3 regions of the Bacillus sp. FG16 genome follow, and region 2 is predicted to be linked to each of the others. Evidence: riboswitches for the same ligand, from Rfam matches in the RefSeq annotation. Region 2 holds a riboswitch; each other region holds the start of a gene.
What was found. Region 2 has a riboswitch for S-adenosylmethionine ahead of ACODS7_RS21760 (ECF-type riboflavin transporter substrate-binding protein). Riboswitches for the same ligand answer to the same signal wherever they lie in the genome.
Positions count from the first base shown of each region.

Region 1: it holds a riboswitch for S-adenosylmethionine, as region 2 does, so the genes downstream of both, mmuP (S-methylmethionine permease) here and ACODS7_RS21760 (ECF-type riboflavin transporter substrate-binding protein) in region 2, are expected to answer to the same signal.
Region 3: it holds a riboswitch for S-adenosylmethionine, as region 2 does, so the genes downstream of both, ACODS7_RS25385 (peptide ABC transporter substrate-binding protein) here and ACODS7_RS21760 (ECF-type riboflavin transporter substrate-binding protein) in region 2, are expected to answer to the same signal.

Region 1 is NZ_JBMDKC010000155.1:549-8,128, reverse strand. It holds gene ACODS7_RS29945 (VanZ family protein) at 232-1,227, shown strand; gene ACODS7_RS29940 (hypothetical protein) at 1,400-1,681, shown strand; gene mmuM (homocysteine S-methyltransferase) at 2,246-3,223, opposite strand; gene mmuP (S-methylmethionine permease) at 3,198-4,607, opposite strand; SAM riboswitch class I at 4,691-4,798, opposite strand; partial or broken gene ACODS7_RS29925 (IS4 family transposase) at 5,142-5,393, shown strand; partial or broken gene ACODS7_RS29920 (IS4 family transposase) at 5,369-5,617, opposite strand; partial or broken gene ACODS7_RS29915 (transglycosylase domain-containing protein) at 5,957-7,580, shown strand, end outside.
Region 2 is NZ_JBMDKC010000068.1:7,122-19,411, reverse strand. It holds gene ACODS7_RS21795 (cysteine dioxygenase family protein) at 1-191, shown strand, start outside; gene ACODS7_RS21790 (Cof-type HAD-IIB family hydrolase) at 366-1,217, shown strand; gene ACODS7_RS21785 (PAS domain-containing sensor histidine kinase) at 1,670-3,457, shown strand; gene ACODS7_RS21780 (peptidoglycan D,D-transpeptidase FtsI family protein) at 3,691-5,817, shown strand; gene lepB (signal peptidase I) at 5,894-6,424, shown strand; gene ACODS7_RS21770 (macrolide family glycosyltransferase) at 6,687-7,865, shown strand; gene ACODS7_RS21765 (aspartate/glutamate racemase family protein) at 7,916-8,596, opposite strand; SAM riboswitch class I at 8,750-8,865, shown strand; gene ACODS7_RS21760 (ECF-type riboflavin transporter substrate-binding protein) at 9,005-9,553, shown strand; gene ACODS7_RS21755 (ABC transporter ATP-binding protein) at 9,564-11,264, shown strand; gene ACODS7_RS21750 (energy-coupling factor transporter transmembrane component T family protein) at 11,257-12,057, shown strand; gene ACODS7_RS21745 (YjcZ family sporulation protein) at 12,194-12,290, shown strand, end outside.
Region 3 is NZ_JBMDKC010000095.1:3,961-16,250, reverse strand. It holds gene ACODS7_RS25450 (lysophospholipid acyltransferase family protein) at 1-297, opposite strand, end outside; gene ACODS7_RS25445 (DUF3948 family protein) at 635-730, shown strand; gene ACODS7_RS25440 (YrzO family protein) at 791-931, opposite strand; gene ACODS7_RS25435 (DMT family transporter) at 953-1,921, opposite strand; gene ACODS7_RS25430 (LysR family transcriptional regulator) at 2,049-2,915, shown strand; gene ACODS7_RS25425 (DUF3948 family protein) at 3,170-3,271, shown strand; gene ACODS7_RS25420 (substrate-binding domain-containing protein) at 3,335-4,255, opposite strand; gene modA (molybdate ABC transporter substrate-binding protein) at 4,416-5,222, shown strand; gene modB (molybdate ABC transporter permease subunit) at 5,228-5,902, shown strand; gene ACODS7_RS25405 (GRP family sugar transporter) at 6,202-7,053, shown strand; gene pnuC (nicotinamide riboside transporter PnuC) at 7,122-7,772, opposite strand; gene proC (pyrroline-5-carboxylate reductase) at 7,959-8,762, shown strand; gene ACODS7_RS25390 (aldo/keto reductase) at 8,764-9,597, shown strand; SAM riboswitch class I at 9,750-9,854, shown strand; gene ACODS7_RS25385 (peptide ABC transporter substrate-binding protein) at 9,987-11,627, shown strand; gene ACODS7_RS25380 (peptide ABC transporter substrate-binding protein) at 12,034-12,290, shown strand, end outside.

The DNA of each region.
Region 1 (7,580 bases), on a different contig from region 2:
CTAATATTTTCAGGAACCCCAAAACAAAAACTTTATCTCTTGACAGTTATTTATGTAAATTTAGCTCGTATTTTTGAACGGCATGACGATTTTATCTTATTCAGCCTTGTTTAAAATTACTTCCCTAACGAATAAATCCTATATCTTTTGCGAGCCTTTGAAGATCCAAAGCTCGATTGTTGAATTAGTAATCACTGTACAAAATTATATTCATAAAAACAGAGGTGTAAAATGAACACTATTTTTAATCTAATCGCTAGCTATGCGATTACTACGATTCTACTCACATTCTTGTTACTACTTTTATTTGTTTTTAGTTATTTTGTATTATACAAAAAGATATGTAAAGGAGAAAAAAAACTTACTGTAAAACAAATTATATTGTTTGTTTTAATAACAGGATATTATTCCCTTGCATTATCAGCTACTTCATTTGGTCGTTCAGATGATATGGCCTTTGCAAGAACCATTGATTTTGACGTACTTAGTGTTTATAAAAAAGCATGGAATACATTTTCATTTACTTCCTTTTTCCATATCATTGTGAATATAGGTATGCTTTTTCCTTTAGGAATTTTATTCCCATTATTTAGTAAGGTTTTTCAAAAAACAAAATGGATGTTAATCATCTCAATTATAGCAAGTTTATTGATTGAAATTCTTGAATTCACACTGCAACGAGGAAGTATGGAACTAGCGGATTTACTTCATAATACTTTAGGCATGATGCTAGGATATTCTGTGTTAAACATAGTTCTTATATTTTTGAAAAAAAATCAAACAGATACCAAAATAATCAAATATTTATACCTTCCCATTACAGTAAGTTTCGTCGCACTAGGAATAATGATTTCGTATCAAATGAAGGAATTTGGAAATATGCCTATTGATCCCATTACAAAAAATGATATGTCTCAAGTTACTATAAAAACATCAATACAGTTAAAAGACGAAGGGAAAAAAATGCCTGTTTACAAATATTATGGTACAGAAAAATCACATGTTCGAGATGTTGAAATTCTTTCTCCAAAGGAGGCATTTCAAAAACTGAAACAAGGAGAGTTTGATCCTATAGGATCCTTCAAAGCAGGTGATACATTATTTATTACAAAATATAATATAGATTACTATACTGATACAAAAGGTTTCTCACAGCCTATATATGTTTTTGAAGTTCACTTAAATGATAGGGATAGTTGGTTTCAACCTATTTCCGCAAAGAAATAACGTAAATTGGGTTTTGTTGCAAAGCTTTTTAAGAAATAAACAGAGACCTGAATGTATGAAGGAATATTATGAAGGGCATGAGGATTGGTATGAAAATGAGACGGAAGCAGTTAAGCAACGATATGAGTGGTTAGAAGAAACTTGCCGACTTGAAATGAAATCGTTTGAATAATTGCAATATAAACGAATTACTGGAACGGATGGAGAAAAAAGATTCATTAATGACATTGATGATTATTTTAAACATTATGGTATAGAAACTTATGATATGGATTGGGTAGAAAAAGAATGTGTAAACGTGACGTTCTTCTTCATTTTAGATGAAGCTAAACAGTATCAAAAATATTACCCTCATAATCTTGGAAAATCAAGAGTATCTTGTACAGCTCTCCTTATACCTAATTATAAATGTTTATGTTCAATCTTAGATTTCCTGCTTGGAGGAATAAAATGATCTTGAACAAAGTTTATATAAATAATCTCACAAACCATTGCAATATAAAATACTGCACAAAAGAAAATTAAAATGTATTTAAATGTCTTGTTCATATTGGTACCTTCCTAAAAGGAACTAATTTGGATTTTCATATTGTATGTAAAAAAGGATAGATGAACAGGAGAGTATACCTGTTTACATCTATCCTTTTTTACAACAATATGACCACATTTACTACTACAACAAATTTTCATATAGTTATTGAACTATTTTTTGAATAACTAAATTAACCTCTTCGTTAACTTTAATTACGAATAAATGGTCCCCTTCACCTTCAATTGGATCAACTACATCTTGATTAAAAGATTCAGCATGTTGTCTACCATATCTATTAAACTAGCGGTTTTGATTTTCCCTGATTCCTTTCCATACCTAAGGTACCCAAAAGTCCACTGGATTCCTGAGGCAACTATCCACATTTGTGTCTCTGAAAAGACTTTTTGTACCACTAGACGTAACTGTAGATTCCTGAACAAGCAAAATCATGAAAATACAGACAAAGTTAGATTATCATCCATTACATTATTGTTTTACTTTGTTCGAATAGAAAAACTCGGAAGAACGCCACTTGTTCGATATCTCCTCAATGTGATAAGGTGTCGTTCTGCAGCATCCACCTATTAAACGTGCACCTGCTTGGTACCATTCTTCAGATTGAATATCCAACGCGTTACATTGTTCATGACCATGCCATGTTTTTGTTTCTGGATTATAAATTTCACCAGAGTTTGGATAAACAATAATCGGTTTTTTGGTGTTTGCCCTCAACTCTTGGATTGCGCCAGTCACAACGGTTACTGGCGCACAATTGATGCCTATCGCTACAATTTGTTCACTTTTCTCAAAAACTCGTGCACACTCCACGAGTTTCATACCTTCACTAATCTCTTTCTCATTTTTTAGCGAAAAGGAAAGCCACGCATATGTTTCTGGAAACTCACGCAATAATGTATCTAATACTCTTGCTTCTTGCAGGCAGGGGATCGTTTCAAATGCCAATAGATCTGCACCTGCTTCGATTAACGCAGACATTCTCGAACGGTGAAAGTCTGCTAATGTTTTATCTGTCACACCATAGTTACCTACATACTCTGAACCATTTGCAAGGTAAGCCCCGTACGGCCCAACTGATGCAACAACCAATGGTTTAGGCCTATTCGTTTGAATATTTTCCTTCCAAAAATCATCTCTTGCCCTTCTTGCAAGTAACACCGTTTTCTTAATTAATTCCAAGGCTTCCTGTTCTTGTATTCCACGTGCGGAAAAACCACTAATAGTAGCTTGATAGCTTGCTGTTATGGCACAGTCCGCTCCAGCACGAAAATAGTCCGAATGAACCTGATAAATTAGTTCCGGATTTTCTAATAACACACGTGCCGACCAAAGGGGATCGTCCAAATTACATCCATGCTCCTCCAATTCAGTAGCTAATGCTCCATCAAGAAGCATAATGGAATGTTGGGATAAAATAGCATCAATTGGGTTGATTTTGTTCGACATAATCTACACTCCTCTTTTTTAGATTTTTTGTGAGATAATAACTTCCATAGCAAAACAAAATAAACGGTATGCCGCAATATAAGGCAATTCTCTGTGTTGGATCGAATGCAATTCCAATACACGATGCCAGACAAAGGCTAAAAGAAGCAATTGGTACTAATGGATATAGTGGTGTGCGATAAATCAAGTCCTTTTCAGAATTTCCTTCTTTCAAAAATTGTCTGCGAAATAGGAACTGGGAAGCACTAATACTCATCCAAACTATAACTACTGCTAGACCGGAAATGGAAACAAGTACGATATAGACAGTATCTGGTGCCACGATACTTGAGAGCAAAGCCAAAGCTCCACCCACCATGCTGAAAATGACGGCGTTGATTGGAACACCTTGCTTCGTCATTTTCCCAAAAATCGGGGATATCGTATTCTTATTAGCAAGCGACCAAAGCATTCTAGAAGAGGCATAAAGGCCTGAGTTTGCCGCAGATAAAATGGCTGTTAAGATAACGAAATTCATTATGTCAGCTGAATATGGCACCCCAATTCGTTCTAGAACTGCAACAAAAGGGCTCTCTAATACCCCTGCATCGGAAATAGGCAATAACGCAGATAAAACAACAATCGTTCCTACAAAAAAGATGATCAATCTCCACAGAGTAGTTCGAATGGCCTTCGGTATCATTTTTTCCGGGTTCGCTGTTTCCCCAGCTGCAATGCCTATTAATTCTGTTCCCGAAAAAGCAAAATTAACCGCAAGCATGGTCATCATAATGGCCGTAGCACCATGAGGAAATAAACCTCCACTTGTAAAATTAGAAAAGAATGGTGCTGCTTTTGAATGAGTCATTGGAAGAAACCCTAGCATTGCCGCTACTCCTAAAACAATAAAAATCAAAATAGCTATAACCTTTATCGATGAAAACCAAAATTCGGATTCGGCGAAAAATTTAACAGTCAGGACATTTAATACAAAGATCAAAATGGCAAAAAGAGCACTCCATACCCAAATATTAACCGATGGAAACCATCGTTTCATAAGTAATCCTGCGGCTGTAAATTCAGAACCTAAAGCAACAGTCCAAGTTAACCAATACAACCAGGCTACTGTATACCCTGTACCAGGTCCAATGTATTTAACTGCATAACTATGAAATGCGCCCGTTTCAGGCATATGTACGGAAAGCTCGCCTAAACATAGCATAACTAGATAAACCACTAGCGCACCAATCAGATAGGATAGAATTGTTCCAAACGGGCCAGCTTGTTGAATAGTGTAACCCGAGCTTAAGAATAAGCCAGTTCCAATCACCCCACCAAGTGAAAGCATGACTAAATGACGTGCTTGCATTTTCCTTTGAAATTCTCTCCCATTTTTGTTCTCCATTTCTACGCTCCTTTAGTTACTATCCAGAAAAAACAAAAACGCACTCTAAAAAAGAGGGCGTTACTGACAAATAAAAACGGAAGCTCTCATCTATCAGGATTATCACCCGCTGGAATTAGCACAGTGTCTACTTAAGCAGACCTGTTGCTGAGGTTTCATAAGGCCAGTCCCTCCACCTCTCTGGATAAGAAATATTTTTTTATAACCTTATCAATCCATTTAATAACTGTCAAGATAATTCTGTTTTTTAAAAAAATATCTATTATAGAAATACAAAAAATAGAGTATTACTATAACTGCAACCCACTCCTTCTCGGGTATTATTTAAAAATCGAACATACAAAACCTGATTTATTTATGATACGGTTCACAAGCACTTCCTCAAAATTTAATGCACTTCTAAATATCTTCTTACTTCTTTGGCTATGGGGTCACCATACATAACCATCAACTCAGGAGATTTTAATACCCTCAAATATCAAAAAAACGTTATCCTTTCTAAACAAGCTAAATTAGAAAGGATGATGTTTTCTTATGAATCTCTCGATTCAAGATGAATTATTACCATTTGCAGAATAATTACAACGATATGTTACACCTGTATTCTTAGAAGAACTTGCAAGAGAAATAGGATTTATAAGGCGAAGACTTAAGTTTTCTGGATCAGAATTAGCTGCTATTTGCATTTGGATTAGTCAACGGGTGGCAAGTGATTCCTTGGTTCGATTATGTAGTAGGCTTCATGCAGCGACAGGCACATTACTTAGCCCTGAGGAACTTAATAAAACTCCTGTTGAAGTTTCTAATTGACTACAAAGTTGAGTAAGAGAGGTAGTAGCGATTTGTTGATTTAACCATACACACAAATATAAAAAATGGTGCCTATGGCACTTGCGTTTTCGTTCCATTCCGCCTGCTTCTATAGCTAATTGATTAAGTGTAGTGGGAGACATATATCGATATAACTCTTCAGCAAATAAATAAAACTCTTGTTTTTGATGAATATTTATAAAAAGCACGTCACCCTTACTCATTAACATAAGAGAATAGTAACGTGCTTTTAACTTCAAGAATAGTCTAAATCCTTAAGTTGATGGATGTGGGGTACCGCCACATCCATCAAGCTAAAAATGGATTTTCTATGAAATTCCATTTTTTTGTTGTGCCACTATTACCGTTTCTGTTTCGTTATCAGATAAGCTCAAATTTCTTCCTCATCTTAAAGTGGAACAAATTTATTACTTAAATTGTCTATTTAGTACACTTTTTAAATATGAATATATTTCTTAAAGTGACTTCAATAATTTTAAGTAAATCAACAGGAGAATTGAAAGGCAGGAGAATATAGCATGTCAGAAAATTATCGTTCTCGAGAGGAGCGACGACAAGTTAAAAAGAAAAAACAGCCAGCAGCTAAAAAACAAAAACCAAAAGGCAAAACATCATTTTTTCGTAAGTTTTTAATTAGTTGTTTATTAGTTGGTATTGTAGGGTTAGTCACAGGGGTTACTACTTTTTTCGTTATGATCAAGGATGCGCCAAAACTCGAGAAAGCAAAACTTGTTAATCCGTTATCCTCAAAAATTTATGATAAAGATGGGAAATTGATATATGAATATGGGAAAGAAAAACGAACGAATATTATGTATGGTCAAATTCCTAAGTTAGTAGAAAATGCGTTTTTAGCGACAGAAGATGCACGTTTTTACGAGCACAGTGGCGTAGATTTTAAAGGTACTGCACGTGCAGTTTTAGTCAGCCTAAAAGGGGATTACGGCTCTCAAGGTGGAAGTACGATTACGCAGCAAGTTATTAAAAATTACTTCTTATCGATGGAAAAAACATCAAAGAGAAAGGCGCAAGAAATATATTTAGCATATAAGCTAGAACAACAGTATTCAAAACATGAAATTTTAGAAATGTATTTAAATAAAGTTTACTTAGGTAACCGTTCATACGGAATAGCAACAGCAGTACAAAATTATTATGGTAAGGAATTAAAAGATTTAACACTACCAGAAGTTGCAATGCTTGCTGGTTTAATGAAAGCTCCTAATAACTATGATCCAACGAAAGAACAAAATATCAAAAAAGCAACAGAAAGAAGAAATGTTGTACTTAAATTAATGAATCGACATGGTTATATTACAAAAAAAGAAATGGAAGAAGCATCAAAAGTTCCAGTAACAGAAGGACTTAAGAAAGCAACTGAACAAAAAGAAATGCCTTATCCAGCTTTTATGGATGCGGTTGTGAAAGAAGTTGAAAAAGAGTTGCCAGATGTTAATATGGGATCTGACGGTTTAGAAATTTATACAACATTAGATCCAAAGGCACAGGATTTTGCGGACAAACTTTTAAATAAAGATATTATTAATTATCCAAATGAGAAATTCCAAGGGGCTTTCACATTTATGGATACGGAAACAGGAGAAGTACGTGCAATTGGTAGTGGGCGTGGTGAAAATAAAGCTGTTTTTAAAGGACATAATATTGCAATTGAATTAAATCGCTCAGCAGGTTCAACGATGAAACCAATTTTTGATTACGCTCCTGCAATTGAATATTTAAAATGGGCTACTTACCATCAAATTGATGACTCTCCATTTAAGTACTCAACGGGACAAGAAGTTAGAAATGCTGATAGAAGGCATTTAGGACCAATTACAATACGTGATGCATTGAAAACTTCCCGAAATATCCCGGCTATTAAAACTGCAAAAGAAGTAGGAATTAATAAATCAAAAGCTTTCTCTGAAAAGCTAGGTATTACATTTAATGTAGCACCGACCGAATCAACAGCGATTGGTACAAATGAAGCGTCACCAACTGAAATTGCAGGCGCTTATGCGGCATTTGGTAATGATGGTAAGTATACGAAACCACATTTTGTTAAGAAAATCGTTTATCCAGATGGTAAATCAAAAAACTTTGAGCCAAAGCCAAAACGAGTTATGAAGGATTCAACAGCAT
Region 2 (12,290 bases):
ATTTGGGAGAAGGAGAAACTGATAAAGTAATTCCGCCAGCAGATTGTCATATTCTTGAAATCAGCAAAAATGAAAGCGTTATTACGATTCATGTCTATGGAAAACAGTTAGAAAAGTTTAAAGTATATATCCCAACTGAAGAAAAAAATGTGTACATGTGTGAGACAAAATACATTAGTTACAATTCATAGTTTAAAATCCAAAGCTTTTTAAAAAGAAAAGCTTTGGATTTTATTTTTAATTATTTCTTGACCTGAAACGCTTTTCATAAATTATAAATAAGAAGTACCTCACGAGGATTGTATGAAAACGATACCTAATAATTAATTGGAACTCGTGTATTTATAGAAAGTGGTGAAGAAATAATGAAATTAATCGCAATTGATTTAGATGGAACTCTTCTTTCGGGGAATAAAATGATAAGTAAAGAAAATGCAGAAGCAATTCGAACATGTCAAGAAGCTGGCCATGTCGTAGCAATTTGTACAGGACGTTCTATTGTTGACATTGAGCGATTATTGTTAGAAGTTGATTTAGAGTGTCCAATCATTGCGGAAAATGGCGCGCTTATATATAAAGATAAGAAAATGATGAAGAGATATCCAATTCAAAATATGCAGGCACTTGAAATTGTAGAATATCTTGAAGAGAATGGTTTATATTATCAGCTCTATACTGATAAAGGTGTGTATGTCCCGGATTATGGAGTAGAGAGTGTACGTAATGAAATTGAGTATGTGAAGAATTCAAAAGAAAATTTCGACTTGAAAGAGTTAGAAACAATCGCAGCATTATATCTTGAGCATACAGCGTTTCATAGTGCGGAAAGTTGTAAACCAATTGTAGAAACAGATATACATGTGCATAAACTATTACCATTTTCTTATGATATTGAGAAATTAAAAAAACTAAAAGAAACATTTCTTCATAATACAGATTTAGCAATTACATCTTCATATTGGCACAATTTAGAGATTAATCATCGAGATGCTCAAAAAGGGAATGGATTATATACTTTAGCAGAACATCTTAATATTCCGGTTGAAAACACTGTAGCGATAGGTGATGGGCTAAACGATGTTTCAATGATGGAAAAAGCGAACATATCAATTGCAATGGGGAATGCAGTTGAAGAAATAAAAGCAATGTGTAAACATGAAACGTTATCAAATGAAGAACATGGTGTGGCACATGCTTTATATAAATATGTAATGTAATTAAAAAAAGAAAAAAGAATCCAAATGGATTCTTTTTTCTTTTTTATTAGGGGTAAGGTATTCTATGAGATTCATAGAAGCCTTATTACATTTCATTATATAGAATATATTGGAATAAATGTTTATATTTTTCATAAAAATTGTGAATATTTTATGAACTTTATACTTATTGCATGTTTATACCGCTATTAGTGAGGCGTATGACTCTCAAGTGAAAATTCAGTGAATGTAAGGAGGAATTCAAGTTACCTAGACAATAAATGAGGAATGAGCGAAATATATACTAATTAAAGGTGTATTCAGTATGTATATTCTTTTCTTATTTTAATTGAAAAATAAAATTTATTTGAATAATTATTCTACAGCTATATACCTACACTAGCTTTCTTCGTATAATGGAGAAGTATGAATTTTAGATTTGTATTAATTTTACATATTGAGGTGAAAAAGGAATGAATTCGCGGCTAATGGAACTTATTGATGTGAGTACAATAGAAACCATGGCAGAACAATTTTATAAATTAACTAACATATCACATCAACTTCTTGATGCTGAAAAAGAGTGTGTTTTTTCATTCGGAATGAATGAGATAAAAAAGAGTAAACTTCCAAAGATTGAAATCCCCATTTTCTTATACAATCAACATTTAGGTTCTTTTGTTGTATGGTCCAAAAAAAGTGAAATTTTCAGTTGTCAAAAATACTTTGAAATGCTCTCAAGTTTAATTTTAGATGGCGCAATAAAAGTATTTCAAAGTAAAAATACAACGTTGCTTTCTCGAAAAGAGGAGGAACTACATACGATTTTACAAAACATGCCTGTTATGGTCGATGCGCTTGATTATAATGGAGATTTTGTTTTGTGGAACCGAGAATGTGAAATTGTAACAGGTTATACCGCTGAAGAAATAATTGGAAATCCAAATGCACTGCAATTATTGTATCCTGATCATAGTTATCGGCAGCAAATACAAAAGAAATTTTTAACTTGTGGAAAGAATTTCAGAGATTGGGAAATGCACTTAACGTGTAAAAATGGTGAAATCAAAACAATAATGTGGTCGAATATATCAGAACAGTTTCCTGTAACAGGATATAGTTATTGGGCTGTTGGTGTAGATATTACGCATTTAAAAGCGATAGAAGAGCAGTTAAAACAACAAACATCTGAACTGGAATTAATTTTTAAAGCTTTACCAGATTTATGTTTCTTAACAGAAGATGATGGCACGATTATTGATTACAAGGCAGGATCTCCTACGAAGTTTTACGTACCCGCAGAAGCTTTTATGGGAAAAAAGTTTTACGAAGTATTACCATCTTCAGTAGCGCAGCAGTTTCAGGAAGCCATTAATCAAGTGAAGGAAAAAGGAACGAATGTAATTGTAGAATATCCACTCACACTTAATGGAAGTATTGATTTCTTTGAAGCTAGGTGCTTACCATTATTACGTGATAAAATTATGATTATTGTACGCGACATTACAGAGCGAAAAAAGACAGAAGAATTGTTAAACAAATCAGATACGCTTGCAGCAATTGGTCAATTAGCAGCTGGTGTAGCTCATGAAGTGAGAAATCCTTTAACTGTAATTAAAGGTTTTATACAGTTATTCCAAATTAATAAAGAAGATCAAGAAAAATATTTTGATCTTATGCTTTCTGAAATTGAAAGGATAGAAGCGATCCTGCAAGAATTTCTGTCAATTGCTAAAACAGATGAGATAAATACAGAAAAGAAAAATATTTATCAAATTTTTAAAAATGTCGTATCGTTAATGAATACAAAAGCAATTATGACAAATATTCAAGTTGAACTATTTACGGATGACAAAGATATAATTATTGAATGCTCAGAAAATCAATTGAAACAAGTATTTATTAATATTTTGCAAAATTCAATCGAAGCTATGCCAAATGGTGGGGAAATTTCAATTCACATAAAAGAAATAAATGATGATGGTGTCATCATTCATGTAATAGATGAAGGAATAGGCATACCTGAAGAAAGAATTAAGAGATTAGGTGAACCTTTTTATAGTACGAAAGAAAAAGGGACTGGTATTGGATTAATGTTAAGTTATAAAATTATTGAAAGTCATCAAGGGACAATTAGTATCATGAGCGAGGTTGGTGTCGGGACAACGGTAACTATTTACTTACCGAAAGTACAAAGTAAACAACCTCTGTCGAATTGTGACGATAAATGTATAGCAGTACGCACTAGTAGTAATTCTTAAATCACTTAATACCCAATAACAAAGCGATTAGTGAAAGCTAAGCTTTTTGTTATTGGGTATTTTTATATTAAATTTAGTAACCTTTACTTTTTCTTTACCTTTGTTTTAATTTCTATTAAGTTTTAAACATTATATTAATATTTGTACAAAGCAATGTATAGAAAATGTACATTACTTTTAATATAGAAATGTGATTATTATTTGGAATATTGTAAGGAGGAGATTATGACGAGGTGAAAAAGCAAGAGAAGAAAAGTGGTAGAGTATTACCTCTCCGGTTAAATATTTTATTCCTTTGTGTATTTTTATTATTTTCTGGCATTATTATTCAGTTAGGGAAAGTGCAAATTTTTGATGGAGAAACATATAAAAATGAAGTAGAGAAGAGAGAAAATGCAACCGTGGGCCTTTCTGTACCACGTGGGAAAATATTTGATCGTGAAGGAAATCCAGTAGTTGATAATAAGTCTTTACGTACGATTACATATACAAAGGTGAAAGGTGTAAAACAAGAAGAAATATTAAAATCAGCAAGACAACTTGCAGACATTATTGAAATGCCACAAGAAGATATTGATAAGTTAACTGAGACTGATAAGAAAGACTTTTGGATGCAATTAAATCCAGAACTTGCTCAAGACTTAGTATCCAAAAAAGAAATAGATAAGTTCCGAAATAAGGATATTACCGGAAAAGAGCTAGACAAAAAAATAGAAGATTTAAAAAGGAAGCGCGTTACAGATAAAAATCTTCAAGAACTAACAGCTAAAGATATAGAAGTGTTAGCTATTAAAAGTAAAATGACCTCAGGTTTTCAAATGGCACCTCAAATTATTAAAAAGGACGTTAGTGAACAGGAATATGCGGTGATTAGTGAAAATTTAGCGAACCTCCCAGGGGTAGATGCATCAGTTGATTGGGAGAGAATCTATGTAAATGATGGTCTATTCCGTTCTGTCCTTGGTAACGTTTCAAATGCTGATGAAGGATTGCCACGTGAAAGATTAGATTATTATTTAGTGCGTGATTATAGTCGAAATGATAGGGTCGGCAAAAGTTATATCGAACAGCAATACGAAGATGTACTTCATGGTACAAAAAAAGAAGTAAGAAGCATTGCTGATAAACAAGGAAATACTATTAGAACGGAAACTGTTACTGAAGGGAAAAGCGGTAAAAATTTAACTTTAACAATAGATATGGAATTGCAAAAAAAAGTAGAGGAGAGCATAGAAAAAATATTAAAACAATATAAAGGATCAGAATCAATGTTAGACCGTGCTTTCGTAGTGATGATGAATCCCAAAAATGGTCAAGTATTATCAATGGCTGGGAAAAAGCTTGTAGAAAAAGACGGGAAAATGGAAGTAGAAGATTACGCTTTAGGCACGCTGACTAGTTCTTATGAGCTTGGATCAACGGTTAAAGGTGCGACAGTGTTAACAGGGTTTGAAACAAATGCAATAACTCCTGGAACACATTTTTATGATGCACCTATGAAGTTTAAAGGAACTAAGGAGAAGAAGTCTTGGAAAAATTTTGGTGATATAGACGATCTAAGAGCGTTACAAGTATCTTCAAACGTTTATATGTTTAATATAGCATTAAAAATTGCTGGAGTGGATTATGTGAAAAATAGTTCACTAGATATTAAACAAGAATATTTTGATAAAATGAGGTATTATTTCAGGCAATTTGGATTAGGCGTACAAACTGGTATTGATTTACCAAATGAAACTGCAGGACAAATTGGAAGAAAAGATAATCAGCCTGGTTTCTTATTAGATTATTCTATTGGACAATATGATACGTATACACCACTTCAGCTTGCACAATATATTTCGACTATCGCAAATGGAGGGTATCGAATGAAACCACAAATTGTTCAAGAGATTAGAGAACAAACCGTTCAAAAAGATGAGGTTGGTAAAGTAGTACAATCAATAGAACCCGTTGTTTTAAATAGAATCGATATGAAACAAGAATATATTAATCAAGTAAAAGAAGGATTTAGAAAAGTATTTCAAGAAGGAGATGGAACGGGAGTAAGAGCGTTCCAAAAAGCACCATATAAACCAGCTGGTAAAACAGGGACCGCACAAACTGTATATGGTGGAGAAAATGAAATTGGGCGAAATGCGAAAGGCGATCGTAGAGAATGTTATAACTTAACATTGGCTGGATATGCGCCATATGATGATCCAGAAGTAGCATTTTCTGTTGTAGTACCGTGGGTTGAAAATGATAAATCGGGCATTAACTCCGATATTGGAAAAGAAGTTTTAGATGCTTATTTTGATTTGAAAAATAAGCGATTAACTGGTGAAGCGCCAAAAACAGATAACTCTAAAGAGAATTAAAATGGACGAAACGTCTCTAGCATTCATGTGAACTAGAGGCGTTTTTATCTGGGGATAGATTGGAAATGAGGTATATATGAAGCTGTTTATTCTAAAATATTGGAGGAACATATGTAGCTACATCTTAATTATAATAGGGGTTATTTTTATTAATAAGTCATTTTTATTTTGTATGGTAGAAGGAATTTCGATGCAACCTACTTTAAATGAAAAAGATTATATACTTGTTAATAAGGTAAACGTCTGTTTATCGTCTTTTCATTATGGGGATGTTGTCATCATAAAAAAAGAAGACGAGCCTATTTACTATGTGAAACGAATTATTGGATTATCGGGGGATAATATACAATTAAAAGAGGATGAGGTATATATTAACGGTAAAAAGCGTGATGAGTCGTATATACATTTAGATATGTTACAAGTATCCAATCGTTTTTCAAATTTTAGAGAAATAAAAGTTCCTACGCATAAATTATTTGTGTTAGGTGATAATCGTAATCATAGTAAAGATAGTAGGAATACACTTGGACTTATTGATGAGTCAAATATAATAGGTAAGGTAGAAATGGTATTTTATCCATTTGATCATATAAAATGGATAAAATAATTCTATTAACGATTCACATTTTATAAAATAAATCATATATTGATAGCATAGGACAAGCAGAAAAGCTTGTTCTAACCTCACAGAACACTCCTTATCACGGTTAGGCATCTACATAGGTAGATGCTTTTTTTATGTTGATGACTGAAAATTATTTATCAACATAATGTAACAAGCACTTTAGGACTATTAGGGGACGATTACATGTACAAATAACAGTATGTATGCTTAATTAAAACAGTGAAATGTAAGGAGTGAGGAATAAGTGCTAAATATTTTAGTGGTTAATTTTCCAGCAGAGGGACATGTAAACCCTACATTAAATTTAGTAAAAGCCTTTACTGAACGAGGGGATCACGTACATTATATTACAACGGCAAACTTTAAGGATAGAATTGAAGATTTAGGAGCTACTGTACATACTCATCCGGATCTATTAAAGGAGATTTCTATTGATGCTGAAACCTCATCTGGGTTAAATGCTTTCTTTCATGTGCATGTTCAAACTTCTTTATATATATTGGAAATTACGAAAAAATTATGTGAAAGTATAAATTTTGATTTCGTAATTTATGATATATTTGGCGCGGGAGAGTTAGTAAAGGAGTATTTACAAGTTCCAGGTGTAGTTTCCTCACCTATATTTTTAATTCCTTCAGAGTTTTTGAAGACATTACCTTTTCATCCAAATGCAGATATACCATTCCAACCAGAGGAGATCTCTGAAAAATTACTAAATCAGATGGAACATAAATTTGGAGTAAAACCAAAGAATAATCTTCAATTTATGAATAATAAGGGTGATGTTTGTTTCGTATACACAAGTCGTTATTTCCAACCTAATAGCGAATCGTTCGGAGAAAATAACATTTTTATTGGACCGAGCATTTCAAAGTGTAAAACAAATATAAAGTTTCCACTGGAATCACTTAAAGAGAAGAAAGTTATTTACATTTCAATGGGAACACTGCTTGAAGGACTCGAACCATTCTTTAATACTTGTATTGATACTTTTTCAGATTTTGATGGGATAGTTGTAATGGCAATTGGTGATAGAAATGATATTTCAAAAATAAAGCAAGCGCCAGATAATTTTATAATTGCTCCATACGTACCTCAATCAGAAATATTAAATGAAGCAGATGTTTTTATTACACATGGTGGTATGAATAGCGTACACGATGCCATTCATTATAATGTCCCATTTGTAATAATACCGCATGATAAAGATCAGCCTATGATAGCGCAAAGATTAACTGAGCTTGAAGCGGCACATAGACTATTGAAAGAACATGTTAATGTGCACACTTTAAAAGAGGCTGTAACAGATGTTCTTTCAAATGAAAAGTATAAAAATGGTATAAGAAAACTGAATGATAGCTTTATAGAATGTGGTGGTTCAAAAGAAGCAATTGCAGTTATTGAATCTCTTTTAAATAAATAATTGTAATAATATAAAAGCATAGAGGTTCTCACCTTTATGCTTTTATATTCCTATCCAGCAAATTGCACAGCAGTATTTGCATGTAAAAAAGCAGTATCAAAAACGGGAATAGTGAGATCATTTTGGGAGATGAGTAAAGGTATTTCAGTACAGCCTAATAATATACCTTCAGCGCCGTTTTGAATTAATGATTTTGTAATTTGTAATAACTTTTCTTTAGATGTTTCTGAAATGATCCCTCTACTTAATTCATCTAATATGACATGGTGGATAAAAGTTCTTTCCTCGTCATTTGGGATAATTGTCTCAATGTTATATTTCGCTAATCGTGATTTATAGAAATCTTGCTCCATCGTTTGTTTTGTTCCTAATAGTCCGATACGTTTTATATTCTGTTCTACCATTTCTTTAGCACTTACATCACCAATATGAAGAAGCGGGATAGATATTGCTTGTTCTACTTCCTCGGCAAATAGATGTACGGTATTTGAACACATTAATAAACATTCAGCCCCAGATTTTTCAACTTTCTTTGCAACTGTAACTAGTTCATTTTTCACTTCTTCATATTGATGGTTTTGTAATAAAGTAGTTACTTCACCAAAATCCATACTATATAAAACTAACTTTGCATTTTGATCGTATTGAGAGAGTGTAAGCGTATTAATATGTTTATAGTATAATGATGTAGATTCCCAACTTAATCCTCCAATCAAACCAATAACTTTCATAATGCATTCCTCCCGAAACGATTTTGAATTCATTATTTCACAATTCCGATAAGAAAACAATGATTTAAATGTGCCATTTAACAAAAAATAAAAATAGTAAGAAAAGTGTTGAAATTTACACTTTTTAGTGCCATAATACGAATTACAAATTAATACTTATCCAGAGAGGTGGAGGGAACGGCCCTAAGAAACCTCAGCAACCCCTATGCAATTTTATAGGAAGGTGCTAATTCCGCAGAGGACACGTTGTGTTTTTTGAAAGATAAGAGGATTCTTGAACGTGAAAGAAAATGACCTCTTATATAAGAGGTCATTTTTTGTTGTATAGAAAGGGAGTGTAGATGCATAATTCATTTTTAAATTAAATATAGAGTAATAAAAGTTGACTAATATGAGAGGGGAATTGTAATGAACAAATTATCAACAAAGTTAGTAGTAGCAATCGGTATTGGAGCAGCATTATACGGGATATTAGGACTTTGGGGATTTTCTATTGCACCGAATACATTTATTAAACCAGCATTAGCTATATTAACTGTTTTTGGAGCATTATTTGGTCCAGTGGCAGGACTGTTAATCGGACTTATAGGTCATACAGTAACAGATACGATTGCTGGCTGGGGGATTTGGTGGGGCTGGGTTATTAGTTCAGGGATTATTGGTTTTTCGATGGGTCTTATTCAAAAAAGAGTTGGTTTTAGTGTGAAAAACGGGTCGTTTAACAAGGGGCATATTTCTTATTTAGCAATTACTGGGTTAGTTGGTATTGTCATTGCTATTATATTTGCTGGGGCATTCGATATTATTGTGATGGGAGAACCATTTGACAAAATTGTTATACAAGTATTAGGAGCAACAATTTCCGATGTTATCGTTTTCTTAGTAGTTGGATTGCCACTTACAATTGGCTTGGCAAAATCTAATAAGAAACATACACATTTAAAAATTGAAAAGTAGGGATGTTAACATGCAACCAATTATTTCGTTTGAACAATTTACCTTTCAATATGGGCATGCTGCGCAGCCTACTTTAAGTGATATTACCTTTCATATATACCCTGGAGAAAAGGTGCTAATTGCTGGACGAAGTGGTTCAGGAAAGTCGACATTAGCTCATTGTATCAATGGGCTAATCCCATTTTCTTATGAAGGGATTAGTACTGGTAACGTTTTAATTGCTGGAAAAGATCCGCGAAAAGGCAGCATTTTCGAGCAGAGTAAAAATGTGGGAACAATTTTGCAAGATCAAGATGCTCAATTTATTGGTCTGACAGTAGAAGAAGATGTAGCTTTTTATTTAGAAAATGAATGTGTAAATCAAGATGACATGAAAAAGATTGTTTCGGACTCATTAAGAAAGGTGAAGATGCATACGTTTCATAAACAAAGTCCACATGAATTATCAGGAGGTCAAAAGCAAACAGTTTCTCTTGCTGGTTTATTAACAACAAATGCGGATATATTATTGTTCGATGAACCGTTAGCGAACTTAGATCCACTAAGCGCCGTACATACGATAGAACTTATGAAAGATATACATGAGCAATATAATAAAACGATTGTTATTATCGAACATAGGATAGAAGAAATTTTAAAGCTGGATTTAGACAAAGTTATATTAATTGATGAAGGTAAAGTCATTGCAATAGGAACACCAAAAGAAATCTTAGCGTCAAATATATTGCCACGTATTGGCTTAAGAGAGCCTATTTACATCGAAGCATTAAAGAGATTACATTTTGATCGTAATAATGACGTAATATATCCAATGGAAAACCTTCAAAAAGAAAAGATAGGCAACGTTCTAAAAGAGTGGATGGAGAAACAAGTCATATTAAAAGGTAATACTAAAAACAAGGAATTACTTAAAGTGGAGAATTTATCATTTTCATACCCTAATAAACAAAAAGTATTAGAAAATGTAAACCTTTCAATATATGAAGGAGAAATTGTGGCACTATTGGGACATAATGGAGCAGGGAAATCCACATTAGCTCATAGTCTTATAGGCATAAACAAAATAAAAAATGGGAAAATCTTGTTAGAAGGTGAAAATATTAGTTCTTGGTCTATTCGTAAACGTGGGAAAATCATATCTTACGTGATGCAAAATCCAAATCATATGATTACACAGCCTACTGTTTTTGAAGAAGTTTCATTTACATTAACATTACATAATTTTTCTAAGGAAGAAATTAAGAATAGAGTAGAAGGAACTTTAAAAATTTGTGGTTTATATCCATTTCGTAATTGGCCAATTCAAGCACTAAGCTATGGGCAAAAAAAGAGATTAACAATCGCATCTGTATTAACAACAAATCCTAAGCTTATCATATTAGATGAACCGACAGCGGGACAAGATTATTATCATTATAAACAATTTATGTCGTTTATTAATAACCTAGCTAAAAAGGGTATTTCATTTATTTTTATCACTCACGATATGAATCTCGCACTAGAATATGCAGACCGTGCAGTAGTTCTACATGAAGGGGAAATTATTGCGGATAATACAGTGTCTAATGTATTTGGTGATCAAGAAACGTTACAAATAGCTAACTTAAGAGAGAGTTCTTTAACCAAGCTTGTTAAATTTAGTGGGATTGCATGTCCGGAAAAATTTATGGAACTTTATTTAGATAGTAATAGGAGGGAGGAAGGTGCATAGTACATATTTTCATCGTATGGATGGGGTAGTGAAATTGTTTTTATTTATTTTTTGTATGACGCTTACTTTTTTGTTTTTTGATTTTCGGGTGTTGCTAATATTATTTATCATTGGGTGTATCGGACTCAGCATTGCTAAAATTCCATTTCATAAAATTTTAATTGTTTTTAGTGTCATATTTACATTTAGTTTATTAAACTCTGTCATGATTTTATTTATTACACCAACTCATGGATCTGAATTAACTGAATCATATACCTCGTTTTTACATATTGGATATGCAACGATTACATATGAAACATTATTTTATGCAGCTACACTTTCATTAAAGTATTTTACGTTATTACCATTTACACTTCTTTTTATATACACGACAGATCCAAGCGAATTTGTAAGTAGTTTAAGTAAACTTGGTATCCATTATAAGATTACATATGCAATAAATATTGCACTACGTTATATTCCTGACATCCAGTCTGAGTATAAAATTATTAAACACGCGCAAGAAGCGAGAGGAGTGGCTTTTGAAAAAGGAGAAGCAAGTTTATGGGTTCGTATGAAGAACCGTGTTTTAATTTTCTGGCCACTAATCATTCATTCTCTAGAAAGAATAGATACGGTTTCAAATGCAATGGATTTAAGAGGATTTGGAAAGAAGGATAAACGTACATGGTTTTATACAAGTAAGGCGAAACGTAAAGATTTCATCGCTTTATTTGCCGGTGTTTTCATATTCATTGTTGCGGTATATTTAAAATTAAACGTATTTCAAAACTTTTGGTATCCATTTTAAAGCACTCTTTAAACGAGTGCTTTTACTTATTTTTATGTAGACATGCTCAAAAAAGGGATATACACATAATGTATAATACGAACCAGTTAAAATGATCAACTACCTATTAGTTTTCAAACCAAAAGGAGGAGAAAATATGAGTTACGGTGGTTCTTGTGGTTTTGGTGGAGGTTTCGCTTTATTAGTTGTGTTATTCATTCTATTAATAATTGTAGGATGCAGCTGCTGGGGCG
Region 3 (12,290 bases), on a different contig from region 2:
TAAACGTGATGGTATTTTAAGTGTACTTGGTCCCGGATTCGCACGATCTACAGGGAATGCATTTACATTTTTAAAGAACCAATTTTTGAATTTACCTTCAAATAACTCTTTTTTTGCCATGTAATGAATTTGAGTTGGATACATCCCTGTAGCTAACATTAATACATCCATAAAACTTGTATGTGTACACGCAACAACATACGGTCCACCTTCTGGTAGCTTTTCTCTTCCTTGTACTTCTACTTTCCCAGCTGTTTTAAATATATATTTCAACAAAAATGTAATTGGTTTATACATTTGTTTCGTTCCTTTCTAAACATCCGAAGTATAATCATATTCTTATAATAATTATAACACTAAGTTTTAGGAGTTGGTAATAAAATTAAGGATGAATTGTTAAATTTCAATTCTTACAAAAGTGTAATTTTCTTGTAAGCTAATTCGATAGTTACTTCTTACTATATTTCATACAATTAAGTCAGAAACAGGGCAACAATTATTCGAAAAGGAGTGGATCAATATGATGAACAAAATGAAAACGAACAATTTCTTAAATACAATGGGCATGGTATTATCAGCTCTTTTCGATGCAAAAGCTGTTGCTTCTACATTAAACAAGTAAGGAGAATGTATTATGAATAACATTGCTTTTAACAAATTAGATTTTTTAGGATTAGCTAGCGGCTCTCTTCTTCTTACTGCTTTCATTTACGCTGCTACGCTTGTATAACTTTGTGTCCCCTTTCCCCTTTATATAGAAAAAGACGACCGTCTATGCCCGGTCGTCTTTTTAATTTTTTCTTTCTTTCAATTCTTTTAAAAGCTGTATCAGCTCAGCTTGTTGTTTTATCTTTTTACGACCATTTCGATTAATTGCCGCAAGCTCACAGGCAACTCCGACGGCGAAGAAAAACAATAAACTTTCTAACATGTGAAATCCTCCATTTGCCTATTAAACAGCTTGACGTAATTGCTCTTCTTGTAAAACTCTCTTATTTATATTTTCTTCTTTTCTCTGACAAACGTTATTGCGAATAAGCGCTGCAATAACAAGTACAGTCCCTATAATATCAAACATTGTGATTTGATACCCTTGCATCATCATAATAGCTAAAGTCGTAATTGGTACAAAATTAATAAATAAAATCCCATTAATGGATGATAAAATTTTCACACCGTAGTTCCAAGCAAGTAGCGCTACAATACCTGGCAATGTCATCATAAATAACAAATCATATTTTACAATAGAAATCGTTCCCATACTCGGAACTGAAATATATCCAAGCGACGTAATAATTACCGTTATAATTCCTGTAACAGTCGTACCGAATACACACGTCAACGTAGAATAACGTAATGTTGACCAATCACTACATGTTTGACCACCCATCGTATAAATAACCCAGCCTACAACACCAATAAATATAAATGCTAATGAGAACATATTATCTTTCAATGTTACAAAGAAACTCATGTCACCTTTTGTAATAACAAACACAGCTCCTACAAAAGCAATAACCATACTCGTTATCATATACTTCTTCGGTTTTATATGCTTATATCCCCATAAAATACAAATAGAAATCATCGGCATAAGTGCTTCCATAATGGAAGCTACCATTACACCCGACTTACCCATTAACATTTGCCCTAAAAATATGAGGACATTATATACTGTAAATGCCATCGTTCCAAAAAAGACGAGTAACTTTCCTCTTCCCTCTAAACGAAATGCCTGTTTTCCTTCTTTCATTAACAACAATACAATCAGTACGATCGCCACCGCTCCATAGCGAATAAGCGAAAAATAAAATGGATCTATGTATTCTAGCGCATGATCAGCAACTGGAAACATCGCTCCCCATGACATACTCGCAATTAAACAAGCTAAAGCCCCTATTATCATTTGACCTCTTCTCACCGCAATCCCCCGTTTCTTTCTATTTGCACAAAGAGAATTGTAAAAGAAAAAATATATCACGTAAAATGATTCAAAATGATGTTAACTATCATTTATAATGATAGTTAACATCAAGGGGGATTACAAAATGGAATTAAGAGACTTACAAATCTTTAAAAGCGTTGCCGACCAGGGTAGTGTAAGTAACGCAGCAAAGGAATTAAATTATGTACAATCAAATGTAACTGCACGTATTAAACAACTAGAAAACGAATTAAAAACCCCACTCTTTTACCGCCATAAACGAGGCATGACTTTAACAGCTGAAGGAAGAAAAATGCTCGTTTATGTTAATAAAATTTTGCAAGATGTCGACGAACTAAAACAAGTATTTTTAGATAGTGAAACACCCTCCGGTATATTAAAAATCGGTACAGTAGAAACAGTAAGTACATTACCTACCATTTTATCTTCTTACTATAAAAGCTATCCGAATGTCGATTTATCATTACAAGCGGGTCTAACAGAAGAATTGATTAGAGAAGTACTTGATCATCAATTAGATGGTGCCTTTATATCAGGTCCTATTAAACATCCACTAATCGAACAATACGATGTTAGTACAGAAAAATTAATGCTTGTAACACAAAATAAAGCTTTTCATATAGAAGAATTTACAACAACGCCTCTACTCGTTTTTAACCAAGGATGTGGATACCGTTCCAAACTAGAACGATGGCTGAAAGACGAAGGTTTGCTACCAAAAAGAATTATGGAATTCAATATATTAGAGACAATATTAAACAGCGTTGCACTCGGCCTCGGAATTACACTCGTACCACAGTCTGCTGTCCATCATCTTTCTAAAGCAGGTAAGGTACATTGTCATGCAATCCCTGAAAAATACGGCAGTATTTCAACGGTTTTCATACGCCGTAAAGATAGCTATATGACGAATTCAATGCGTAGTTTTTTAAAAACAATTGAAGAACATCATCATATCAATATGCTGTGAAAGACATTCTTACATGAATGTCTTTTTTTCTTACAAAAGTGTAAGTCTTTCGTAAGCTAATTCGATAGTTGCAAGTGGACATATTTCCTATAATTAAGACATAAGCAGGGCAACAACAATTCGAAAAGGAGCGGATACGCATGATGAACAATATGAAATCAAATAAATTTTTAAATACAATGGGCATGGTGCTATCCGCACTTGTCGATGCAAAAGCTGTTGCTTCTACATTAAACAAATAAGGAGAGATTATAATGAACAACATTACTTTCAACAAATCAGACTTTATCGGACTTGCAAGTGGAGCTACTCTTCTTACGGCTTTCATTTATACACTTGCTCAAGGTCTTGTTTAACACTTTGTTTCCCCAAACCCCTTTATATAGAAAAGGCTGCTCGTCTTATAGACAAGCAGCTTTTTAGTTTGTTTCATATATAATTTGACCTGTTTTCGTAATATCATATCCGCCAATTGCATTTAATTCATTATGAAATTCTTCCGATTGCAGAATGTCTTTCATGACTTCAATCAGCTCTTCATTTTCTTTATTCTTCAAAATTACTAAATCATACTGTTCTTTCATGATTGGAATAAAGTCCACATTTACAATTTGCGAAAACTTTTCTGAACCTACTCCTACATCAGCTTTTCCATTTGCAACTTGCGTGGCAACACCCAGATGATTCGATTCTTCCCATTCATATCCACTAATATCAGCTTTATTTAATTTTTGGATTCGTAATTGTTCATCCACTAACACTCTAATACCAGAACCCTTTTCTCGATTTACAAACTTTATAGTGGATCCGGATATGTCGGCCCATGTCTTTATTTTCTTCGGATTTCCTTTTTGGACATAAAACCCTACATTTCTGGACAATAAATTAATCATAATACATGGCTGTCCTACTAAAATGCGTTTTACATAAGGAACATTATATGTACCCGTTTCACCATCAAACAAATGCAAACTAACGATACTTCCTTCTCCTTGATACATTTTCACTAAACTTGTTAAGCTACCTTGATACGCCCTTAAAACATTAGAACTTGGCAAACGGTTTTCTATACGTTTAGCTAACATATCTAACGTTAGTTCTTGACCACTAATAATACACGTGTTCAAGATACTACTACCATCGTTTTTTACAGGAGTAACTTGTACCTTTCCTGTTTTCATTTGTTTTATATATTGATCTAAATCTGCTGCATCAATGCGCATCTGTCTACCAACTCTATAAGAAGGCAGTTCTCCTTTTTTAATTAAGTCGTATACAGTTAATTTTGATACTTTTAATCGCTTCGCTACTTCTTCCGTTGTGTAGGAATGATGATCCATAGACGATTCCTCACTTTCTTCCTTCATTGTAACAAAGAAAAGAATATTTCTCCTATATTAAAAAACAACTACATCGTTCAAATTATATTCAATTATAACTAGTTATATCTAGTTATAATTAGTTATAATTAGATATGTCAAAACGAAAGGGGATTTTTTTATGAATAAATTTACATTACGTTCTATTGGGGCACTTATACTTTCTTTCCTTCTTATATTTAGTGCTGCTTGTACAAGTGGGGAAAAGAATACAAAGTCAGCTGCTAAAGAGGATAAAACAGTTGAACTTACTATCTCAGCTGCTGCAAGCTTACAAGATGCATTAAAAGAAATTGAAAAACAATATAAAGAAAAAGAACCAAATATTAAACTTTCTTTTAACTTCGGTGCTTCTGGAGCACTTCAACAACAAATTGAACAAGGTGCACCTGCTGATTTATTCTTCTCTGCAGCAGAAGATAAATTCCAAACCCTTGTAAAAAAAGGATTCATTAATGAAAAAGAGGGGAAAAATCTTCTTGGAAATGAACTAGTTCTAGTCATCCCTAAAGATAGCTCTCTTACAAAATTTCAAGATTTAAAAGATGAGAAAATCAAAAAAATTGCACTTGGTACACCTGAATCTGTACCTGCTGGAAAATATGCAAAGGCTTCTCTAACACACGAAAACCTTTGGAATGATGTTCAAAATAAAGTCGTATTTACAAAAGATGTTCGCCAAGTGTTAACATATGTAGAAACAGGGAATGTCGATGCTGGTATCGTATACAAAACAGATGCTCTCATTTCAGATAAAGTAAAGATTGGTGAGACAGCAGCAGCTACTTCTCATGAGCCAATCCACTATCCTTTAGGTGTTATAAAGGAATCTAAACATAAGAAAGAGGCGACTTCAGTTTATGAGTATTTGCAGTCAAAAGATGCACAATCTATCTTTAAGAAATATGGATTTACAGTCCTGTCGTAATTACTATGAGCATTGATGCTATTATATCGCCTGTCTTTCTATCTTTAAGAGTAGCTGCTTGCGCCACTATTCTCGTTACAATTTTAGGGACGATTGTCGGGCGAGTATTAGCTCGCTCCTCATGGCGATATAAAGTACTATTAGAAACCATTTTTTTATTACCAATGGTACTTCCACCAACTGTTATCGGCTTCTTTCTCATTATCATGTTTGGAAACAACAGCCCGATCGGAAAGTGGATCGAATCATTATTTCAGCAGTCTATTATGTTCACATCTACTGCTGCGATTATCGCTTCTACAGTTGTTGCATTTCCGCTTATGTACCAATCAGCAAAAACGGGATTTTCTATCGCAAATGTACAAATTGAAGAAAGTGCTCGTGACCTTGGCGCAAGTGAATATCAAGTTTTTCTGCACGTTACACTTCCGCTCGCATTTCCTGCCTTACTAAGCGGGATGATTTTGAGCTTTGTCCGCGCGCTCGGTGAGTTTGGTGCTACACTCATGTTTGCCGGGAATATTCCTGGTAAAACACAGACAATCCCAACTGCAATTTACATGGCCATTGACGCAAGTAATATGCAACTCGCCTGGACACTTGTGATTATCACTATTAGTATGTCACTCGCATTTCTCCTATGCATTCAGCTTATTAATAAAAGAATTAGTAATTCTTAAAGCAGCTTTTTTGAAGCTGCTTCTTTATTTCTTAGGAAATAAAATATACCATCGGGAAATAACTGAATTTTACCTTTTATTAAAATATACATTTTATTTGAATTCACTTTCTAAAATAGGCAATTTCCTGTTATTATATGGAGGTGTTTCAAAAAATGAAGAAATGAAAACGCATTTATATCGTAAGTTCTTCATCCTGTTTTAGCGATCGGTAATCTTCTACTCTATTAGTGGGGCATTACCGATCGTTAGAACGATATGTAATTATATTGGTATAGAAAACCGAAGGGAGTCTTGTAATGGACATTTTATTAGCGCTTCTTCCTGCAATTGCATGGGGAAACATCTTATTAGTAAGCGTAAAAATGGGCGGTGGTGCATATAGCCAAACGGTAGGTATGACAATCGGTGCTCTATTCTTCGCAACAATCATGTATGTATTTACTCAACCAGCTTTAACAATGACAGTCTTAATTGTTGGTTTTATTTCAGGTTTATTCTGGGCTTTAGGACAAGTAAACCAATTAAAAACAGTTGAAAAACTAGGTGTTTCAACTACTGTAACGATTTCTACTGGCATGCAACTTGTTGCAACTTCTATCTTTGGGGTTATCGCTTTCCGTGAGTGGACTACTACTACAACGATCATTCTGGGAACGATTGCAATCCTATTAATCGTAGTTGGTGTTGTATTCACATCATTAGATGATAAAGAAAATGCTCAGCCACCAGGACAATTGAAAAAAGGTCTTCTTACTTTAATTGTTTCTACTTTCGGCTATCTTGTATATGTAATTATTATTCGTTGGTATAATATCGACGGTTGGTCTGCTATTTTACCACAAGCAGTTGGTATGTTTGTTGGTGCGGTTGTACTGACGTCTAAACATAAACCATTTAACAAATATGCAATCCGTAATGCTTTATCTGGTTTACTATGGGGAACTGGAAACTTATTCTTACTTCTTTCATTACCACGTGTTGGAGTAGCAACAAGCTTCCCATTATCTCAAACTGGAATCGTTATCTCAACATTCGGCGCAATTGTCTTCTTAGGTGAAAAGAAAACAAAACGTCAATTGATCTTTATTGCACTAGGTAGTGTTTTAATTATCGGCGGCGCTGTATTACTTGGTATGACAAAAGCATAATCTTATATTCTATTAGTAACCCCCTGAAGCATATATGCTTCAGGGGGTTTTTTAATTCTAATTTTTTTCTAGATATAATTATTTGTATGTTCTTGCCCCTTATAATTACTCTTCCACTCTAGCAAACCAGCTACACATATAAAGAGATTAATAACAGCTAATATTAGCATGACGTATAAACCAGTAGAAATATAAATTACAACGCTAACTACATTATATAAAATCCATAAATGCCAGTTTTCTAATATTTTTCGACTTAACATAAATTGAGCCACTAGTCCCAATACAGCATTTAAAGCGTCTAAATATGGACTTGTTGACTCTAAATAACGGACTTGATAATAACCCCAACCAATCCAAGCAACTAAAATAAAACTTATATAAAAAGTCCACCCTTTCAAATCTAAACGAACTGTTGCTTTTACCTCTCCCTCCCCACTTCGTGCAATCCAATAATACCAACCATATACATTAAAGATAAATTGAAAAGCAGCTAATACTGCCATTGCATATAAACCTTGTGTAATAAAAATGTATAGAAATACCGCAACAGTAATCATGCCAAATAAAAAGTTGGATACTTTTTCTCTCGCTAATAACCAAACATTAATGATCCCCATAATTGATGCAAAAATTTCAATATAACTCGATTGAATATACAATCCAACTAATACACAAATAATACTAGAAACAAGTAAAAAAAGTGGACTTCTAACCATATTTATCTCTCCCCAGATGTGTAATAAATTCCCTATCACCAGTATAAGGAATAGCCCTTTCCTTTACCATGAATTTCCGCCTTCTCATTATCCATTCCATCTACGGTAAGTCTTTTCTTTTTACAAAATTCTCTTAAAGATGATATCGTTTTTATAACATATCTCTACTAGAAAGGAATAAAGGATATGCCTAACAAACATCGAATTTTATTTATTGGTGCTGGTCGTATGGCAGAAGCTATATTTTCCGGATTACTTAAAACAAGCAAAGAGTACATCGAAGAAATTATCATCTCTAACCGAAGCAACGTAGAAAAGTTAGAACAATTACAAAGGCGATATAATGTGTCTATTACAACGGATTGGAAGCAGCATATTACATCTGTCGATACGGTTGTTTTAGCAATGCCACCTTCTGCTCATGAAGAGTTATTAGCTGAGCTATCTCCGTTAATATCAAATCAACTTGTCGTAACAGTAGCAGCTGGCATTGGACCATCTTATTTAGAAGCTAGACTCCCAAAAGGCACGCCTGTTGCTTGGATTATGCCTAATACAGCTGCTGAAATTGGAAAGTCTATCTCCTTATATACAATGGGACAATCAGTAAACGAGATGCATCAAGAAACCCTGCAACTGCTTTTAAGAGGTATTGGTACTTCGCAACTTTGTACTGAGGAAGAAGTCCATCAGCTTACTGCAGTTACTGGAAGTGCACCAGCCTTCCTTTATTACTTTGCTGAAAGCTTAATTGAAGCAACAAAAAGTTATGGAGTCGATGAAGAAACCGCAAAACATCTTGTCATTCAAATAATTTCTGGCTCTGCTTCTATGCTCGAACAAACGCAAGATCCAGCTAACCTCCGCGAACAAGTAACAACGCCAGGTGGTTCCACAGCTGAGGGTCTCAAAACTTTATACGAATATAATTTTTCAGAGGCAATTCAAAAAGCAGTAGAAGCAACAAACAAAAAAGCTAGGGGGAAATAATATGATTTTAACAAGTTTAAAAGACTATACAACATTACATAACGGTGTAAAAATGCCTTGGTTTGGTTTAGGTGTTTTTAAAGTAGAAGATGGTTCAGAAGTAATTGATTCTGTAAAAGCAGCAATTAAAAATGGCTACCGCAGCATCGATACTGCAGCAATCTATCAAAATGAAGAGGGCGTTGGACAAGCGATTCGTGAATCAGGTGTTTCACGTGAAGAATTATTTATTACCTCAAAAGTATGGAATAGCGATCAAGGATATGAAACAACACTTCAAGCATTTGAAACTACATTAGAGAAATTAGGTCTAGAATATTTAGACTTATATTTAGTACATTGGCCTGTAAAAGGGAAATATACTGAATCATGGAAAGCATTAGAAAAACTTTATAAAGATGGCCGTGTTCGCGCTATCGGTGTGAGTAATTTCCACATTCACCACTTACAAGACGTATTTGAAATTGCTGAAATTAAGCCAATGGTCAACCAAGTGGAATACCACCCACGTTTAGCACAAGAAGAGTTACATGCATTCTGTAAAGAACATAACATCCAGCTTGAAGCTTGGTCACCATTAATGCAAGGACAACTACTAGATAATCCAACGTTACAAGAAATTGCGACAAAATATAATAAATCAACTGCGCAAATTATTTTACGCTGGGATTTACAAAACGAAGTTGTAACAATCCCTAAATCAATTAAAGAACATCGCATTATTGAAAATGCAAACATCTTCGACTTTGAATTAAGTGCTGATGATATGAAAGCAATTCAAGCTTTAAATGAAGATCGTCGCGTTGGTCCAGATCCAGATAACTTTAACTTCTAAGCGAAAAACCACTGCCATATGCAGTGGTTTTTTTATTTAAGAAAACTGAAAATTTAAACTATATTTCATTTGGTTGACACTTCATTGTTCAAGGTGTAAGATTTTGAATTATCAAAGAAACACAAAAATTAATAAAATTTATTCGTTTACTCATTGTATCAAGAGAGGTGGAGGGACTGGCCCTTTGAAACCTCGGCAGCAGGTTCATTTTGAATACTGTGCCACTTCCTGCAAGCTTTATGCTTGAAAGATAGAATGAGGGACTTCGTTTATATACGGGTGCATAACTTGTACGTAAAAATCCCTCTTTCTCAATATGAAAAGAGGGATTTTTTATTTTTCATTTCCCTCATCATCATCCAAACTTAATTATTTAGGAGGAAAATCAAATGAAAAAGAAGTTTGTACCCGGTATTGCATCAGTTGTAGGAGTAAGTATTTTATTAACTGGTTGCGGTAGTTATAAAAACGAAGCAAGCGGAGCAAATGCAAAAGACGAGGCACCTAGTAAACAGGTTTTAAATTTATCTTCACCTACTGAAATACGAACAATGGATACGGCCCGTGCTACAGATACTGATTCTGGTCAAGTAATGAGAAACGTATTTGAAGGTTTGTATAATCTTGGTGAAGGTAACAAACCTGTCCCTGGCGTTGCAAAATCTCATGAAGTAAGTGGCGATAAAACGAAATACACATTCCACCTGCGAGATTCAAAATGGTCAAACGGCACTCCTGTTACAGCGAAAGATTTTGTGTTCGCTTGGCAGAGAGCCGTAGATCCAGCAACAGCCTCTGAATACGCATTTCTATTCTTTGATATTAAAAATGCAACAAAAATTAACAATAAAGAACTTCCAGCCGACCAACTTGGTGTAAAAGCAGTTGATGACCATACGTTTGAGGTAGAATTGGAACGTCCTGTTCCGTATTTTATTAGCTTAACAGCGTTCCCAACATTTCTACCAATTAACGAGGAATTCTTTAAAGCACAAGGTGATAAGTACGCTTTAGAAGATAATACAATCTTGTACAATGGAGCTTTTACACTAAGCGATTGGAAGCACGAACAAAGCTTTAAATTTAAGAAGAACCCTACCTATTGGGATAAAGATACTGTCAAACTAGAAGAAATCAATTTTAACGTCGTAAAAGAAAAATCAACAGAAGTAAATTTATTCGAGTCAAAACAATTAGACCGTATAAAACTAACATCTGACTTCGTTGATAAATATAAAAAAGATGCCAACTTTAAAGAACGTCCAAACGTAGGCGTACAATTTTTACGTATGAATCAACAAAACAAAGTACTTCAAAACGTTTCTGCACGCCAAGCAATTGATCAAACAATTGATAGAAAATCCTTTGTAAATACGTTATTAAATGATGGCTCTACACCAACATTTGGTCTCGTTCCAAAAAACTTTGCAAAAGGACCTGAAGGAAAAGAATTCCGTACTGCAAACGGCGATTTAACAAAAGTTGATACAAAATCCGCACAAAAGTTATGGGAAAAAGCTAAACAAGAGCTTGGTTCTGAAAAGATAACATTAGAATTATTAACGAGTGATGCTGACCTTGATAAGAAAACTGGTGAATTCTTAAAAGGACAACTAGAAAAGAATTTAGATGGCTTAACAGTAAATATAAAACCGCAACCGCGTAAGCAACAAGTTTCGCTTTTATTAAAAGGTGACTACGAAATCGGAATTGATGGCTGGAGCCCTGACTTTGCGGATCCAATTACATTCCTTGAGCTATTTACAACGAATAACCCTTATAACTTAGATCATTACTCTAGTAAGGAATTCGATGAAACAATAGCAAAAGTGAAAACAACTTTAGCTGGTGATGAAAAAGCTCGCTGGGAAGCATTACTAGAATCCGAGAAAATATTATTTAAAGACACTGTTATCGCTCCTCTTTACCAAAAAGGCGAATCTTATTTAGAACGTTCTTATGTGAAAGGAATTGTACAAGTAGACTTTGCAGGTCAATTAAACTTCAAGTGGGCAAAAATTGAAAAATAAAGTAAAACCGTAATAAGTGGGGGTTCTTCATCCCCACTTATTATTAGCCCTCACCAATTGTTTTTTTAGCAAAATATATTAAAAGTAGGTTCTCTCACACAAGAGAATCTACTTTTTTAATATATTATTCCAAGAAATTAACATTCTATTTTTATTATTGACATATAGTTCTTTCCAGTGTTAATATTCTAAATAATCAAAGAAACAAAATATTTCACCATCAAAATATAATGTCTACTACGTTGAAACATATAACGATAGATTATAGCTCAACATGTATATACATATAGAACACCTGATTACCTATAAACAAATATTTATAATAGGTTTTATCTCCTTCTATAGCTCTACTTCAAGACATGGACATTATGACGTTACGAACAACACATTTAGGGAGGAACGAACAATGAAGAAAAAAGTTGTACCTGTTGTTGCATCTGTTTTAGGGGCAAGTCTATTACTAACTGCTTGTGGGGGAAATAAAGATAATGCAAGCGGAGCGAAAGCAAACGATAAAGTACCTGATAAACAGGCAATTAACTTATCATTCGCTTCAGAAATTCCAACAATGGATGTTGCAAAAGCAACGGATGGGGAATCCATGAATGTAATGCGAAATGTTTTTGAAGGTTTATATGCAATGGGAGAAGATAATAAACCGAT